Regions from separate parts of the Desulfobulbus oligotrophicus genome, predicted to be linked through region 4. Evidence: riboswitches for the same ligand, from Rfam matches in the RefSeq annotation. Region 4 holds a riboswitch; each other region holds the start of a gene.
What was found. Region 4 has a riboswitch for cobalamin ahead of HP555_RS03645 (methylmalonyl-CoA mutase family protein). Riboswitches for the same ligand answer to the same signal wherever they lie in the genome.
Positions count from the first base shown of each region.

Region 1: linked by a shared signal. The riboswitch ahead of exbB (TonB-system energizer ExbB) and the one ahead of HP555_RS03645 (methylmalonyl-CoA mutase family protein) in region 4 are both predicted to bind cobalamin.
Region 2: linked by a shared signal. The riboswitch ahead of cobU (bifunctional adenosylcobinamide kinase/adenosylcobinamide-phosphate guanylyltransferase) and the one ahead of HP555_RS03645 (methylmalonyl-CoA mutase family protein) in region 4 are both predicted to bind cobalamin.
Region 3: linked by a shared signal. The riboswitch ahead of HP555_RS01235 (sirohydrochlorin cobaltochelatase) and the one ahead of HP555_RS03645 (methylmalonyl-CoA mutase family protein) in region 4 are both predicted to bind cobalamin.

Region 1 is NZ_CP054140.1:1,864,847-1,869,056, forward strand. Features, by position in the region: gene crcB (fluoride efflux transporter CrcB) at 1-232, opposite strand, end outside; gene HP555_RS08370 (hypothetical protein) at 346-606, opposite strand; gene HP555_RS08375 (hypothetical protein) at 692-1,159, opposite strand; cobalamin riboswitch at 1,456-1,638, shown strand; gene exbB (TonB-system energizer ExbB) at 1,976-2,407, shown strand; gene HP555_RS08385 (ExbD/TolR family protein) at 2,388-2,771, shown strand; gene HP555_RS08390 (energy transducer TonB) at 2,768-3,502, shown strand; gene HP555_RS08395 (adenosylcobinamide amidohydrolase) at 3,600-4,210, shown strand, end outside.
Region 2 is NZ_CP054140.1:199,329-203,538, forward strand. Features, by position in the region: gene cobT (nicotinate-nucleotide--dimethylbenzimidazole phosphoribosyltransferase) at 1-687, opposite strand, end outside; gene HP555_RS00875 (histidine phosphatase family protein) at 698-1,297, opposite strand; gene cobS (adenosylcobinamide-GDP ribazoletransferase) at 1,294-2,073, opposite strand; gene cobU (bifunctional adenosylcobinamide kinase/adenosylcobinamide-phosphate guanylyltransferase) at 2,080-2,643, opposite strand; cobalamin riboswitch at 2,837-2,982, opposite strand; gene HP555_RS00890 (CAP domain-containing protein) at 3,041-3,475, opposite strand; gene speA (biosynthetic arginine decarboxylase) at 3,564-4,210, opposite strand, start outside.
Region 3 is NZ_CP054140.1:279,344-283,553, reverse strand. Features, by position in the region: gene HP555_RS01245 (heme ABC transporter ATP-binding protein) at 1-223, opposite strand, end outside; gene HP555_RS01240 (FecCD family ABC transporter permease) at 204-1,244, opposite strand; gene HP555_RS01235 (sirohydrochlorin cobaltochelatase) at 1,244-2,146, opposite strand; cobalamin riboswitch at 2,304-2,490, opposite strand; gene HP555_RS01230 (helix-turn-helix domain-containing protein) at 2,582-3,358, opposite strand; gene HP555_RS01225 (pyridoxal phosphate-dependent decarboxylase family protein) at 3,355-4,210, opposite strand, start outside.
Region 4 is NZ_CP054140.1:793,385-797,594, reverse strand. Features, by position in the region: gene HP555_RS03650 (ribonucleoside triphosphate reductase) at 1-902, opposite strand, end outside; cobalamin riboswitch at 954-1,154, opposite strand; cobalamin riboswitch at 1,303-1,481, shown strand; cobalamin riboswitch at 1,638-1,822, shown strand; gene HP555_RS03645 (methylmalonyl-CoA mutase family protein) at 1,962-4,097, shown strand; gene scpA (methylmalonyl-CoA mutase) at 4,094-4,210, shown strand, end outside.

The sequences.
Region 1 (4,210 bases), 1.1 Mb from region 4:
CGGTGAAGAGGAACAGCCGGGCCTCGGCGGAAAAGAAGTTGTATTTAATAACAAAACCTGCCAGCACGCCAATGACCAGGCAGCCAAGAACATTGACGATAAACGTACCCAGCGGAAAACGCCAGCCCATGGTGTGATGCAGGATCCATCCGGCAAGCAGATGGCGACCTGCTGAACCGAGCGCGCCGCCGGCGGCGACAATGACAAGAGCGTATAGAGTGTGCCTGTTCATCTAAAAATGCAGCAGATGCAGCTGTCGGCATCCGGAAGAGTGAGAATATGAATGTTTGTTGTGTGCACTGAAATCTGGTCGTGCTGCATAGGCAGTTGGCCGGATATATCTGTTTATCGTTTTTTCGTAGTCGGTTGCAAGGTAAAGTCGGCAACAAAATGGTTGTATGCTGCCGGCACCGCTGCATCCGTACTGTAGGTGCAGATGGCATGTTTTCTGATCTCTAAACATCTTCCATCCTCACGCATAAACTGCCGGGGATTTACACGAATCCAATCGTTTAAATTTTCTTCCTTTCCCTGTTCATAAAGTGCCAGCGAGGGTACGTCTGCCCGGCACCCTCCGGCAGTCTCATGGTATCCTTCATCTTCCACAACCCAGTTTTGCGGATATTTGAAGATGAAAGCATACTGTGGATTGCTATAGGTTTTCCAGGTGGCGGTGTTTGTTTGGTCTGTCTTATTTTGTATTGTGAACGTGGCGGCTTGAGATGACCTTGCCGTTTTTGACATCCAGATAAACTTCCTTTTCTCGTGTTGCATCAACGCCCATGGCTCGCGACAGGATCCTACCGCTGCCGAGGCGCAGAGTACCGGAAAACCAGTCCGCCCTCACAGGTGAGACCCACTGTGGATCAATTTCGGTCAGTGGTATGACGCTTCGATGCGGGGTACCGTCGTATAGGGCAACAAGGAACAGCCAATCATCTTCTATTTTCCATGAACCGACGTACCCACGTATACAGGCTGTTGAGGGCGGTCGTGGCACAAAGGTTTTGGTTTTTCCTGCGGGAAAGAGCGCTTCCAGCGGGGTGGTGTACATGTCGTAGGTTGTGTTGTTGTACACCAGCATTTCCGGAAACTGCCTGGTGGCCCAGGCTGTACCTGCCAGTAAACAGACGAGAAGGGTTGTGAGGATTGTTTTCATTTCGCTTGACCACAGGTAAGGGCGATGATGGGAGCAGGTGCTTATGGTCATATGTTTCGTCCACCCGGCACAAGGTCTGTTTGCACGGGCAACTCAGATATATACCCTGACTCTGCCGGAAGATACAACCATACATCACAGGTAAGGAACAGATCAGAAGAGGCCTTTTGCCGTGACGGCTCTCACCACTGGAAGAAAACGCCAGGTCATTGAAAACGCACATATCTTTCCTTCAGTATATGGTATGTGACCCTGCCTGCAAAACAATTTCCTTGACAATCTGTGGTGCATGGGTTCTATCCATTTCAAGTTCAGGTGTTTGTATAAACGTAAGAGGGAACCTCGTGAGAATCGAGGACGGGCCCGCCGCTGTAATCGGGGACGAACGCTGCAGGATGTCACTGGCCCATGGGGCCGGGAAGGCGCAGTCAGTAGGATGAACCGTGAGTCAGAAGACCTGCCTGAATGGATAGAGGAGACGGCTGCGAGGACGGCAGCGTACCCGGTTCATCACTTCTGTGGATAAATAGGGCTATCCCGGATCGAATTTTCGGTCCGGGATTTTTTTTCGCCCGTTTCACAGGCTGTGGTCATTCCGGCTGCTGGTCGGCTTTACCTGACCATCATGTCGGGAGCCCTGCAGAGGATGCTATCGTTTTATCCTTCCGCGACAGTGTTGCACCGGAACAGGCAGTGTTCCCGCTGCTGCCTGCAGGGCCACCTCGCACCATCTCCCGGCTGATGGTCTGTCGGTTATGCGCACTTTTGGCAGGCCGATCTTCTACCCATATCTTTTTTTGATCAGCAAGGATCTCCATGGAACATCTGCAGAGGTTGATAGATTTCGGGGTGCTCGGTTTTCTTGGACTGCTCAGTGTGATTGCAGTTGCCGTGGCGCTCGAGCGCTGGCTCGTCTATCGTTCAACCCGTGTTGAACAGTACCGGGACCGCAGAGAGCTGGAACTGCATCTGACCAGCAAACTCCATATGATTGCCACCATCGGCTCCAATGCCCCCTATATCGGCCTGCTCGGTACAGTGCTCGGCATTATGCTCACCTTTTACGATATCGGCTCGGTGGGATTTGATACCGCCAAGATCATGACCGGTCTGGCCCTGGCCCTGAAAGCAACGGCAATGGGTCTGCTGGTTGCCATTCCGGCGGTGGCCATGTACAACTTTTTACTCCGGCGTTGCAAGGTACTGCTCATGCAATGGGATATCAGTCATGGACGAAAGGGAATTTGATTATCTGAATGTTATTCCGCTGGTTGATGTGATGCTGGTGTTGCTGACCATTGTTCTCACCACTTCAACCTTCATCGCCACCGGCGGTATTAAGGTTGACCTGCCTAAAGCCGAGGCTGTGCAGGATGCGTCTCTTCAGCAGCCTCTGACCATTGCCATTACCAAAGAGGGAACCGTCTGGGTGGAAAACAGTGAAACCCCGTTACCGGAACTGGCAACTGCACTGGCGGAGGTGAGCCGGGACACGCCGATCACGATCCGTGCAGACCGGGATATAGCGCTCCAGCTGTTTGTCGATCTGTATGAGGCTGTCAAACAGCTGGAATTTACCACCTTAAGCCTGCAGACCGAACAGCAGCCATGAATCGACAGGCCGGGGCCACCACTTTTTCCGTACTTTTACATGCAGTGCTTCTGTGGAGTGCGGTCTCTCTGGGGCAGCAAAGCCAGATCATGCGGGTACCGGTGCCTCTTGATTTTTCCATCCTGGCTGCCGGTCCTGTCGAAACCGTTGAACCGGCAGCACCGCCGAAGGTCGAATCAACGCCGCCGACCCCGGCAGTGAAAAAAAAGACGGTTCCCAAACCAGTGGCAAAAAAGAAGCCACAACAGCAGGTAAAGCCCAAAAAAACCATTCAGCCGGTACCGGAAAAGACGCAGGCTGTGGAAATCGTACCGGTTGCAGCGGCAGAAACCACAGAGTCCCGGGAAACACCTTCGACAGCTGAGACAGCAGCACCCGCCGCACCTGCGAATCAGCCGAAAACAACCGAACCGAGAAGAGGTGGCGGCGGTGGCGGTGTTTTCAGTGTCAGTCAGCTCGACGGTCCCCTGGCTGTGCTGGCCAAGGCATCGCCGATCTATCCGCCGGCTGCCAAACGGCGCAATATTCAGGGGTGGATCAAGGTGAGGTTTTTGGTTGACGAGCGCGGCAAGGTCGGGCGCATTGCGGTGCTGAGCGCCGATCCCCAGGGTGTTTTTGAAGAGAGTGTGCTGCGTTGTATCAGCAACTGGCGCTTTAAGCCGGGCACGGTGAAGGGTGTGGCGGTCAAGGCCATGGTGGAACAGACGATCACCTTCAAGCTTGAAGGGTGAAAAGTTTTATCAGCATCTGACCTGGACCAACCCGCCAACCCACTGAAGAACTCCTTTTCGGCTCGAGAAACCAGAAGGTTTCGAGGAAAACCCCGGCATGCTCATCGACACTTTGTACAATGGCGTTGAAATTCATCGGCAGGAAAAAATACTTTGCGCCTGTTTTCTCAAACCGCACAGCATCCTCTCCACCTGTCCTGTTGCCGGAGGCCTGCGTTTTGATCTTACCTGTGTGTACAATCACCAGAGCTGTGAACCCGCTGGTCACAGCAAGCGCTTGTCGGCACAGCCCTGTGATGACCCCCACAGCTACCGTCGGACCATCTGTGCCCAGTACGGCCTGCCTGCTGAACAGTGCGCCACTTTGGGGACGGCTGCCAACATGCACAATGCCTGTATTGCACAGCAACAGTTTCGCGGTCTGACCGTTGCTGCAATCTGTACCGGCGGTGTGGATGCCAATGCCGGCCGGGTGGGTGATCCTGCCACGGTTGTGGAGACTGCGACCGGGTTTGAATCCCTGACCACGGCAACCACTGTTCCCGGGCCGGGCACGATCAACACCATGGTGTTTATCAGCAGACCGTTAACCCCTGGAGCCCTGACCCGCTGCATTATGACTGCCACTGAGGCCAAGGTGGCGGTGTTGCAGGAGCTGGCGGTTAACTCCCGGTATTCCGATGGTCTGGCCACCGGCACCGGCACTGA
Region 2 (4,210 bases), 590 kb from region 4:
TTCCGGATCCGGCCGATGCAGGTGCACAGCCTGCTTCACCACCTCTTTTTTTCGTTCAAAGGCCTCGTCAGTCAGACCGGCTCCGCGACCGACAACCCGTTCAATCGGCGCTCCGGTAAAGGCATAGAGCACAGCACTGCTGGCAGTGGTGTTACCAATGCCGATCTCTCCGGTGCCAAACAGATCATACCCCTGATCAATGGCCGTATTGGTCACCTCTATCCCGGTCTCTACGGCCCGGATAACCTCTTCCCGGGTCATGGCCGGTTCCTGCAGAAAGTTAGCCGTGCCGTAACGGATCTTCCGGTTCAATACCCTGGGCAGATCAACGTCAACCTGAATACCGATGTCAACGGCAATGATGTCAGCACCCGCATACCTGGCAAGAAAGTTCACCCCCATGCGGCCCGAGGTGACAAAATCAGCTCCGATCCGGGTGATATCCTGGGGATACATGGCAATGCCTTCTGTGTAGACCCCATTGTCAGCCATCATCACCACAATCGCCTTTTTTGAGATCGTATTGTGGATCTGCCTGGTTATCCCCGCAATCTGACGGGCAATATCTTCGAGCTTACCCAGACTGCCCGGTGGCTTGAGGCAATAATCAATTGCTTTCTGAGCGGCGGCCATGACCAATCGGTCAGTCGGTCTGATGGCGTCAAGGGTCTTCTTCAGCAGCAGCATTGCTCCCCCCTCACCGATAGTTGAATCGGACAAGAATAGGTAGCTCACCCATGAACTCAACCTCGCTTAACGTGGCGTTATCAACCTTGAAACGCCAGTACCCTTTACCAACCGATTCACAGAAAAAATGAGCCAGCAGAGAGCGGATACATCCGCCGTGAGAAACCACGGCCACGCGTCGGCCGGGTTGGGAGCGGACGATCTCTTCAACCGAGGAGACAACACGATGTGTGAATGCAAAAAAGTTTTCGCTGCCGGGTATACGGGTCTTTTCCCAGTCCGTGAGCCACGTCTGCCAGATTTCGGGATACTGTCTGGCTATTTCTGAAAAATGCATCCCCTCCCACTCGCCAAAATGAAACTCCTGCAGGCTTGAGTCCGTAATGATCGGTGCATTGTCACCGAAAACCAGGGTTGCCGTTTCCACAGCCCGGACAAGAGGGCTGGAATAAACAGCGTCCACCTGCAACGCATTGATGCGCTCACGCAGGGAAAGGGCCTGGCGGCGACCATGATCATTCAGGGAGGTGTCGGTACTGCCCACAAGAACACCTGTTTTATTTTGTTCGGTTTCACCGTGACGAATTAGATACAGACTGACTGTGCTCATAACAGAAGATATTTCCAGAGAAAGAGAAAAACAAAGAGGCCGACCAGTTCTGCAAGTTCGATGGTGGCACCGATGGTATCACCGGTAATACCGCCAAGCCGGCGGGTCAGATAGGCGGCAAAGAGCACCGCCATACCGGCAGTCGACAGATGCAGAATGCTGGTAACCACAAGAACCGTGACCAATGAAAAATTCCACAGAAACAGTAAACAGGCAACGATGATCACGGACAGCAGGGTGGCTGCTGCCGCATGCACAAGCCCGGTTTGATTGACAAAACCACCGATACCGTTTTCATCACGGGCATAACGGGCAACCGCAGCATGCCACGTCAGAGCCATATGCCCAAGCACCGGCACGGCCAACACTGCCAGCACACCTCCTTCGACAGGCACAGTGCGCAGGAGTACAAATTTACTGAGGATGGTAAGAACCATTGTGCCGACACCATGTGCGCCCAGGTTGGAATCGCGCATGATCTCAAGTGTCCGTTCCCGGGTGTTGTAGCTGAAAAGACCGTCCGCCGTGTCGGCAATGCCGTCGAGATGAAGGCCGCCGGTGATCCAGATGAGCATGACCACCGCGGCAAGAACCGCCACATCTCTGTCCAGCAGCATCTCAAATCCGGCATAACAGCCGGCCGCCGGCAGGGCAACCAGAAGCCCGATCAGCGGCATCCACTTCATACCCTGCACAAAATGAACCGCCGTGAAATCAACCGCCACAGGAATGGGGTATCGGGTCATGAACTGAATCATCAGAATCAACGAGCGCATAGTACGTCAGTCACCCTTGATCCGCACCGGTATGCCGGAAACCACCCAGTAGACTTCGTCGGCAACAGCGGCCAGACGCTGATTGATCCGACCGGCACAGTCGCGAAAAAATCGGGTCATGGGCGAGGCGGGGACAATGCCGCACCCCACCTCATTGGTCACTGCTACCAGATCAGCCCGTCCCTGCTGCGCTGCCGTATAAATAGCCTTGATCTCGACCAGGATCTCTTCCTCAACCTCGGCCAGCCGACCGCGGGATACATGGTCCCAGTCGATACGGTGGAGATGGAGCAGGTTTGTGGCCAGCACGGTGAGACAGTCGAGCAGGATGGCATCACAGCACCGCCCCTGTTCGGCAATCACAGCTGAGGGCCTTTCCGGTGCTTCGAAGGTCTGCCAGGAGGAGGGACGCTGACGGCGATGCCTGGCGATACGGTCGATCATCTCTTCATCAAAAGGCCTTGCAGTGGCGATATAGACTATCTGCGGACCAAAACCGGCCACCAGTTGTTCAGCAAAGCTGCTCTTGCCGCTGCGTGCCCCACCAGTCACCAGAAAAATCCGTCCCATATCACCTCATACCGTTGTCAGTTCAAAACCATATCAGGTCCTACCTGCCGGCACAGGCAACAGCCGCCGGGACCCGCACCACCAACTTCAAAAAAAGACGTGCCCTGCCGCCAAAGCACGGACCGTCACCGTTCAGTCGGGTGTAGACTCTTAAAAAACGAAGACTGCCGCCATACCATCGCTGTCTTTTTCCACGAAGACGCACATACAGAGGAGTATCTGGCTTTTCCGCCGCAAAGCGGAATCACAGTTGCGGGACAGCACGGGAATCACACCCGTTTCCTCCGTTCGGATCGCTTCCAATCCGGCGGAAGCGTGGCCTGCACTATACCGAATTCAACAAAAAAAGACAGCGTCAAATGGAACGGAGCAAAAGACCGGTCAGTGATGATCGTCCTTATTTACAGGCAAAAAAAGTGACGTAATTGCCGATTTCAGCGATACCGGCCCGGGTAATCTCCGGACTCAGCATATTCTGATCATGTCCTTTTGACCGGCTCCAGGCATCAAACTGTTTCAAGGGGGTGGTATGGTTATACCCGACGTTCTCAACACAGAGTCGGCTGCCGGAGCGTGCAAAACGGTCGTCAAAGTTGGCATGGCCAATCATCTTTTGCCGGGACATGGCAAAACTGTGGGTTTTAGCCAGATGCACAAGGTTGGCATCAAACCGCAACGGGTGCAGGCCGTTGTCGCGGCGGTAGAGGTTGATCTGCTCAAGAAGAGTACGGCCGTACAGTGTGACGCCGGTTTTCTCTGCAGCAGCTGTCGTCATGGGCAGAAGCGTGCATAAAACGATGCCGCCCGCGAGTATACACTTTGTCATCTTCATGGTACCGCCTCTTTATCATCAGTGCCGGACCCGCTCACCCTGTCCGCCACGCATTGGGGACACAGAGGTTTCTCCGACCCGGAAAAATTTATCGTTCAAAATACGTATAGCCACGCAATCCGGCCTCATAGGCGGCGACGATCTCCCTTCGCTCCGAAGCACTGATCCGACCGGAACGGACTGCCTGCTCCGCTGTTTCACGGAAACGGACAAAAAGTCCCTTGGGGTCATACTGGACGTAGGAGAGTACCTCTGCCACGGTATCACCCTCCTGCTCACTGACAAACTCAAACTCACCCTTGTCCTGAATGCTGATGGTCACCACATTGGTATCACCCAGCATATTATGCAGATCACCCAGGGTTTCCTGGTAGGCCCCGACCAAAAAAACACCAAGGATGTACTCTTCATAGGGTCTGAGTTCATGCAGCGGCAGATACCGCCTGACCCCGCGTTTGTCGATAAACTGATCGATCTTGCCGTCACAGTCGCAGGTGATGTCAGCAAGGATACCCTTGCGGGTCGGCTCCTCATCCAGACGGTGAATCGGCAGAATGGGAAACAGCTGTCCAATCGCCCAGGAATCCGGCAGCGATTGGAAAACGCTGAAGTTGCAGTAATAGAAATCGGAAAGAACCCGATCAAGATCCGTGAGCTCAGGATTCGGATTCTTCAACTCCTTGGCTAGACGGTTGATCTCACTGATTGTGGTCCAGAACAGCTGTTCCGCCAGTG
Region 3 (4,210 bases), 510 kb from region 4:
GTCCCCGGAAGGTGATGGTGCCGCTATTCGGGGTGCGCAGCCCGGCAAGAAGATCAAGCAGCGTGGTCTTGCCGCAGCCATTGGGCCCGAGGATACCGGTACAGTAGCCGTGTTCGAGCTGCAGACTGATGTTGTGCAGCACCGGCTGGTTGCCGTAGCTGAAGTTGATGTTGGTCAGCGACCAGAGCGGATGGTGCTGGTGATCAGAATACGGCTGCGCCATCCCGTTGCCTTCGCTTAAAAAGGATACAGAAAAACGGCCCGCCGAGCAGGGCGGTCAACACGCCGATCGGCACCTCCGTCGGCAGCACGGCCCGGGTTAAGGTGTCGGCCACCAGGAGAAGCAGGCCGCCGGCAAAAAAGGCCAGCGGCACCAGGAGCCGATTGTCCGGACCGACCAGGTGGCGGAGCATATGCGGAACGATCAGGCCGACAAAGCCGATGATACCGGAGACCGAAACAGCAAGCGCGGTCATCAGTGAGGTCACAACGAGCAGGGAGAGCCGAATGCGCACGGCATGCACCCCGAGGGAAGTGGCTGTGCGGTCGCCGGTGGCCATGATGTTGAGGTCGCGACTGTAGTAGACAGCCACCAGGGTGCCGAACAGGGCCGCGGGTGCCAGCAGGACGATACTGGACCAGGAGGCTCCGGCAAGGCTGCCCATGAGCCAGAAAACGATCAGGCCGACCTGTTCATCGGCAAGGAACTTCAGAAAACCGATGGCTGCCGACAAGATAGCCGCCACAATGACTCCGGCCAGAATAAGACTTGTGGAGGAGAGTCGTCGATCCCCGGATGCTAAAAACAGAACCACGGCCAGGGTGCCCACGGCGCCGCCGAAGGCAAAGATCGGAACAGTCACGCTGGTGGGTAGAGAAAGGCCGAAGATCTGCAAGACAATGACGAGCGAGGCTCCAAAGGCTGCTCCTGTGGAGATGCCCAGGGTGTACGAGTCTGCAAGCGGGTTGAGCAGAATGGCCTGAAAGACGGCCCCGCTGACACCGAGCAGGCCGCCGACCAGGACGGAGGCCAGTATGCGGGGCAGACGGACATCAGTGATCACCGTGGCGGCAACCGGGTCGATATCTGCAGGCGGTGCCTGACCGCTCAGCCTGGCAAAGAGAACAGCCACCACATCTGAAACTGAGACCTGGAGAAAACCGAGGGTTGCCGAGAAGGCAATTGCCGCCATCACGGCTATGACCAGTGGCAGCAGCCACGCTGTCATGGTTGGTCTGGTCATCAGTGCAACTCGACTCCCGCATCGGCAGCGGCTTCTGCCGCATGGTCTATAAATATCTGTACCAGAGCCGGACACTGGCTCAACCCTGTAAGCACAGGCGTGACTTCAAACCCCTGTGCTGTAAGCCTTGACAGCCAGGAGTCCTCTTCCGGTCCGGCGAGATCGTTGGCGGCGTGTTCACCGGCAACCAGTAAAAAGGGCTTGAGTATCACCCGCTGAACCCCATGGTGGCACAGATCGGTGAGGATGTCGTCAAGATCGGGAAAACCTTCCGCTGTGGCAATCAGGGTCAGCACATCGGGATACAGCTGACGCATGCGGGCGGCAAATTCAAGATACAGGCCACCGGAGGGAAAGAAGTGGTTGCCGTGGCCCATGTAGACGAGGGCGGCTTTTTTGTCACGAGCCAGGGCAGCGTCGTCGGATAATGCTTCAGCAGCCCGGCGGATGTCGTCGGCGTAGGGGCGTTGGAGGTGATAGCTGCCCAAAAGCGGTCGGCCCAGGGCAATGGTTTTAAAAGGTCGCCATCTCGGCTTCATGGTACTGATCGAGGTCAGTCCGCGAACATAGGCGCCGAGGTCGTGGAACTCCTCAGCCGGGACAATGTGGGTCGACTGGACGATCAAAGTGTCGACACCCCGGTCCTGGAGATTGGCTATGGCCGCCAGGACACCCTGGACTTTAAGGATCTCGTCGGGAACTTCCGGATGCGTGTTCAGATAGATGGGGTCCTGGGCACGACGCTGCCAGATCTGCCGGATCTGATTGGCTGTAAAGGCCATCCTGACCGGAATCTGTGGAAACGCCTCAGTCATGGCCCGACGAATGGACAGCAGTCCGGAAAGGGCTGTTTCCACTGTTGTGCCGAACGTGGCCAGGACAATCGCTTTGTTCTCATGCATGATGGGTTTTCTCGGTTGGAGGCATACCAGAGCAGCAGTACTGGTGCATGCCGGGCTGAACCGGGAGGCTGAAATAAAAAAATCCCGGATCATTCTTTATGATCCAGGATATCCCGTGCTTACCGCTGGAGCCTGTCCCGTTCCTGTGCCTGCAGACGCGGGATCCATAATTCAGGCAGGTCTTCTGACTTCCGGATCGACCTCGTCCCGCGTCTTCCCATTCCTGACGGAGCAGTGACGTTCGTGCGGGATCTGTCCCCGGTTACAGCGGCGGGCCCGTTCCGGTTTTGCACCGGATTCCCTTTTCATCCGTTGATCTGGACACCTGAATGTCAGTGCGAGCCATCGTACCCGTCGCTTCCGGTGAAGTCAAGCCGTGAATAAAGGTTGTGCAGAAAAACGGGAGCCCGGCATTGGTGCCCGCTGTTGTGCGGATCAGTCCATGGCGAGCGTGTTGTCCACCAGGGGGGGTAAGAGGGACTGTACTTCGGAGGCGCTCCATTCGAGCCGGCCCGAAGGGGGGGCCGCCTGGATCTGATCAAGGGCCCGGGCGATCTCTTCATAGCTTTTCCCCTTTTGCCGGAGTCGTTGCACCGAAGCAGCCAGCTGTTCACGGCTGAACGTTTTTTTGGGATGCCATACTTCCTGTCGATCCGGCGGGGGAGACGCTGGGGTAGCTGTGTGCAGAGATGTGAAATCGGCAGGCAGCACGATGGCTTCGTACAGATCAGACGGACGGTCTGCGGACAGGCGGTCGTCCTGAGGTTGCTCATCCGGGGCGAGCGGCATTGGTTTATACTCTAACTGTAAACCCACCATCATTCGCATCAGATCGTCAATCTGCCGGTCACGCCGTGCCAGTTGTTCGCGCATGTCTTCGAGCTGGTCACGAAGCAGGCCGATCTGATTTTTATAGGACTGCAGCAGTTCATCAAGGTAGCTGTCGTCTGCGGCGGCTGGTGAGGCAACAGGGGCAGGGGGCGGTGGAGCGGTTGGCTCTGCGTCCCGGGCATAGGTGGCCATCAGTCGGCGGCCGTCGCTCCATTTTTCCAGATCCGGTCGGCGAAAACGGACCTCCTGTTTGCCGGTGGCCGGGTTGAGTATCATCTTAAAGGGAAGACCGCGCTTGCGGTAGCGAGTGATGGACTTAATAGAAACATCAAGGAAATCAGCAGCCTCTTTCTGGGTCATCGCATACTCGTTGTCGCTCATGGCCGCCTCGCTGTATTGTTGTGCTGGAGACTGTTTTTTTGCTGGAGCAGTTCTCGTCCGGTTTCGATCACAGCGGTGAGGAACCGGTCGATTTCAGGCTTGTCGACATTGACGTTTGTGATCAACAGCCGGAGCACGAGTTCACCGTTGACAAAGCCGGTACCGATCAGGGCGCGTTTGCTGTGATGCATCTGCTCGCGCAAATTCTGATTGAACAGGGCTGCCGGAGTGCCGTTCGGGGTGCGGAATCGAAAACAGACGTTAAACGATTCTCTGGGGACCGCCATCTCAAGTTCCGGCAAGCGTTTAATCTGCTGTTCCGCATACCGGCAGAGATCGAGGTAGTGCTCGACGCGTTCTGCAAATCCGGCCTGACCATAAAATTTCCAGTCAAGGAACCACTTCAGACTGTCAACACGGCGACCGCACTGCAGGGACAGGGTACCGAGATCTCTGATTTCGCCGTTTTCCCCGCCGTGGAAGATGTAACTTTCGTCACCGGCACTGCACACCCTGCGCAAGACATCCTGATGCCGATTAAACAGCAGTACATTGCACATCAGCGCCGTGCCCAGCATCTTGTGAAAGTCGAGGGTGAAGGAGTCCGCCTGTTCAAGATCCGGCAGGAATCGGCGGCGAAGTTCGTCACTGAAGATCACCGCTCCGCCCCAGGCACCGTCAACATGCAGCCAGAAACCGTACTTCCGGCGTAACGCCAGCAGAGGTTCAACACGATCGTACGCACCGCGGACCGTGGTTCCGGCGGTGGCGGCCACGAAAAACGGCAGGCCGCCCCGAGCCTGAACATCGGCAAGCTGCCTTTCCAGGGAGACTGTATCCATGCGGCCGTGC
Region 4 (4,210 bases):
CCGATCACGACCGGTGTCTGTTGAAGGCTGCTGGTCGGGGTAAGATCCATGGTAAGATTGGTGAAAGGGGTCTGAAAACCGACCCGGGTGGGGACGTTAAGGTTGAAGACAAATTCCTGGAGCGCCTGCTTGATCTCCCGGTAGGTCAGCTGATCGTGGCGGATAAAGGGAGCGAGCAGGGTGTCGAAGCTGGAAAAGGCCTGTGCTCCGGCAGCCTCTCCCTGTAATGTATAGAAGAAGTTCACTATTTGGCCAAGAGCACTGCGGAAATGTCTGGCCGGTGCACTTTCCGCCTTTCCCGGGGCACCGGTAAAACCGCTTAAAAGCAGATCACGAAGGTCCCACCCGACACAGTAGACGGACAGCAGGTTCAGATCGTGGACATGGAGATCACCGTTCAGGTGCGCTCTGCGAACCTCGGCGGGATAGATCTTGTTGAGCCAGTAGGTCCGGCTGACTTCACTGGAGATGTAGTTGTTCAACCCCTGCAGTGAATAACACATGTTGGAGTTTTCCTGCACCTGCCAGTCCAGCCGTTGCAGATAGCTGTCGATCAGGGACAGGTCCGTTCGGGTGACCATCTCCCGGATGCGGGCATGCTGGTCCCGATAGAGGATATAGGCCTTGGCCGTTTTTTTATACATGGAGGAGAGCAGAACCTCTTCCACCACATCTTGAATTTCCTCGACACAGGGGGCATCGGTATCAAGGAGGGTTTGGGCAACGGCCAGGGCATGTATGGTCAACCGCCGGGCTTCGGGGAGCCCGAATTCTCCGGTGGCCTGACCGGCTTTGAGAAGAGCGCTGGTGATCTTTCCCGACTCGAACGGAACCAGACGCTGATCGCGTTTTCTGATCGTGGTGAATACTTTGACAGAGGGTTGCAGACAGACGTGTGACATGGCTCTCTCCTTGACGCGAGGCAAGAGGGTGCAGGTGACAGCCGTTGCATGTGCGGCTGTGGTTTCACGGCAGGTCTTCGGACTTTCAGGCGATTGGGGAACCTACTGGTTGTCACTTCCCGGTCAACTGACCAGTGTCTTTGACAATGTTCGTTCCTGATTACCGCTGCGCGACAGTTCCGGATTTGCACCGGATTCCCTATTCTCCTCCTGGCTCTCAGGACAGGAGGAACCGCTTGACCACTATATATTGTGTTTTCAGTTTATGGTCAACACTAAAAAAGGCGTTGCCTGATGTGTTGTTACTGTACAGGAGGAGGTGCAATGCATGCATGATTACATCGCATCCTTCAGTTTTTTATCTTGACAGTCATGATCGATTTCGTTTTAGTGTCGGTATTCTGTTGTACCATCTTCAGGTTCCGTAAGGATAAAAGGGAACTCCGTGTGAATCGGAGACGGGCCCGCCGCTGTATTCGGGGACGAACGCTGCACAATGTCACTGGCTAAAAGGCTGGGAAGGCGCAGTCAGTAGGATGATCCGAGAGTCAGAAGACCTGCCTGAAAGATGACAGCGCTTTCCCCCTGGACCAGGGAGGGCACCGATACGTGGATAAACCAGGGCATCCCCGGATCAATCTATATTGATCCGGGGATTTTTTTTGTCGTTTTTTCATGGAAGATATTGGGGGAATGCTGGTCCGATGTAGTCAGGTAGTTCGGTTTTAACTCGTTGTTTTAGAAGAAAAAATCGGTGCCATTGTAATGGCCTAACAGGGAAGACGGTGCAAGTCCGTCGCGGTCCGGCCGCTGTAATCGGGGACGAAATCCGCCTTATGTCACTGGTCGATTTGATCGGGAAGACGTGGAGAGTAGGGTGATCCGAAAGCCAGAAGACCTGCCGGTTTTTTTGATCAGCGTAAGCGGCCGTGGTTCCCGTTGTTGATCCCAGCACTGTGCAGGTTCGAGGCCTGCGTGTTATCAGCGGTGCAGAGACAGGGGAACCCCCGGCCCGAAAGGGTCGGGGGTTTTTTGTTAACCAAATGACAAGGAGTAAAAATGGGAACAGCATTGGACATTCTTAAAGATTTTCCGGCCAACACCCATGCCGAGTGGCTGGCAGAGGTGGAAAAGCAGTTGAAGGGCAAGTCCTTTGACAAGACTTTGGTCAAAAAAACCTACGAAGGCATTGACATTCAGCCGATGTACTTCATCCACGACCTCGACGGTCTGCCCCTGGTCGATACCCTGCCCGGTGAGGCGCCCTACATGCGTGGTACCACGGCTTCAGGCCCCAGGGTCAATGCCTGGCACATTGCCCAGGAGATTACCCAGCCCGATCCCGAAGAGTTCAATCGTGCCGCCAGGTATGATCTCACCCGGGGCCAGAACAGCCTTAACATCGTGTTCGACCAGGCTACCTTAAATGGATATGACCCGGATCAGGCTCCGGCGGAGATGGTCGGCAAGGATGGCCTGTCGCTTGCAAGTCTGAGTGACGCCAAAGTTGCCCTGGAGGGTATCGACCTGACCGCCCACCCCTGCAGGATCACCTGCGGTGCCACGGGGATAGCCCAGACAGCACTGGTTGTTGCCCTGATTGAGGACCAGGGACAGTCGCCTGCTGATCTTGAGGGTTCGCTGGTGGTTGATCCCCTGGGTGTACTGGCCGTTGCGGGAAAGCTGCCCTGTTCTTCGGCCGAGGCCTACGACCGGATGGCGCAACTCACCCTGTGGGCCATGGAGCATGCCCCTAAAGTGCGTACAATCACCGTTGGCACGGAAGATTACCGTAACAGCGGCGGTAATGCTGTGCAGGATATTGCCTATGCCCTGGCCACCGGAGTGGCCTACATCCGCGCCCTGCTTGAACGCGGACTTGGCATCAACGATATTGCGGTGCGCATGAACTTTGAGTTTGCAATCGGCAATGACTTCTTTATGGAAATTGCCAAGTTCCGCGCTGCACGAATGGTCTGGGCCCAGGTAATCGACTCCTTCGGTGGTAATGCCGAGGCTCAGAAGATGTATGTTCATGCCCGTACAGCCACGTGGAACAAGACCGAGGTGGACCCCTGGGTAAATATGCTGCGCGTTTCCACTGAAGCTTTTTCCGGCATTGCCGGTGGTGTCGACAGCATGCACGTCGGGCCTTTTGATGAGATCTTCCGCACACCCAACGAGTTTTCCCGTCGTATTGCCCGCAATGTGCAGATCGTGCTCAAAGATGAGGGCCATTTCGATAAGGTGATCGATCCGGCCGGCGGCTGCTGGTATGTGGAGAAGATAACCGCCCAGTTGGCCGAGAAGGCCTGGAAGCTGTTCCAGGATATCGAGGCAGCCGGCGGCATGCTGGCTGCACTTGAGAAGGGGATGCCACAGGAAGGGGTGGCTGAGACAGCGGCACAGCGAGCGAAAAACGTTGCCACGCGCACTGACCGGTTCGTCGGCACCAACATGTATCCGAATTTGCAGGAGAAACGCCAACTGGCCGAGCCTTTTGATCATCAGGGGTTCCGCGAGAAAAGGACACAGGCGCTCAAGGCCCATGCGGGCAGTATCGACGACCAGGCCTGCGCTGCGGCCCTGACAGCCATCCGCGAATGTCGCTCCACTCTTGACAGTACAGTTATGGCCCAGACCATCAAGGCTGCCCGCCGGGGAGCCACCTTGGGTATGGTGGCCGGTGCTCTGCAGAAAGAGGCCGGGGAGATCGCCGTTCAACCGCTCAACATCCATCGCGGTGCCGAACCCTTTGAAAAGATCCGTCGTGCCACCGAGGATTACACGGCCCGTACCGGCATCGTTCCCAAGCTCTTTTTGGCCAATATGGGGCCCATTCCCCAGCACAAAGCCCGAGCTGATTTTTCCACCGCCTTTTTCAATGTCGGCGGTTTTGAGACCATCGGCAACAACGGCTTTGGCACCGTTGACGAGGCAGCCAAGGCTACACTCGATTCTGGAGCTAAAGCCGTGGTCATCTGTTCCACTGATGCCACGTATCCGGATATTGTCCCTGCACTGGCGCAACAGCTGAAAGCTGCTGATCCCCACATCATGATCATCCTTGCGGGATTCCCTAAAGAACATGTGGATGCTTTTAAGGAGGCAGGCGTGGATGAGTTCCTCCATGTTCGTGTCAATGCCCTGGAGCTGCTCACCAAACTGCAAAAACATCTGGAGGTGATCGCATGAGTTCGCCTGACTTTACCACCATTGGATTCAAGCCTGTCTCTGCGCCCATGGATTATCAAGCCTGGGCAGCCAAGGTCAAGAAGGAGACCGGCCTCACCGCCGAAGAACTGGCC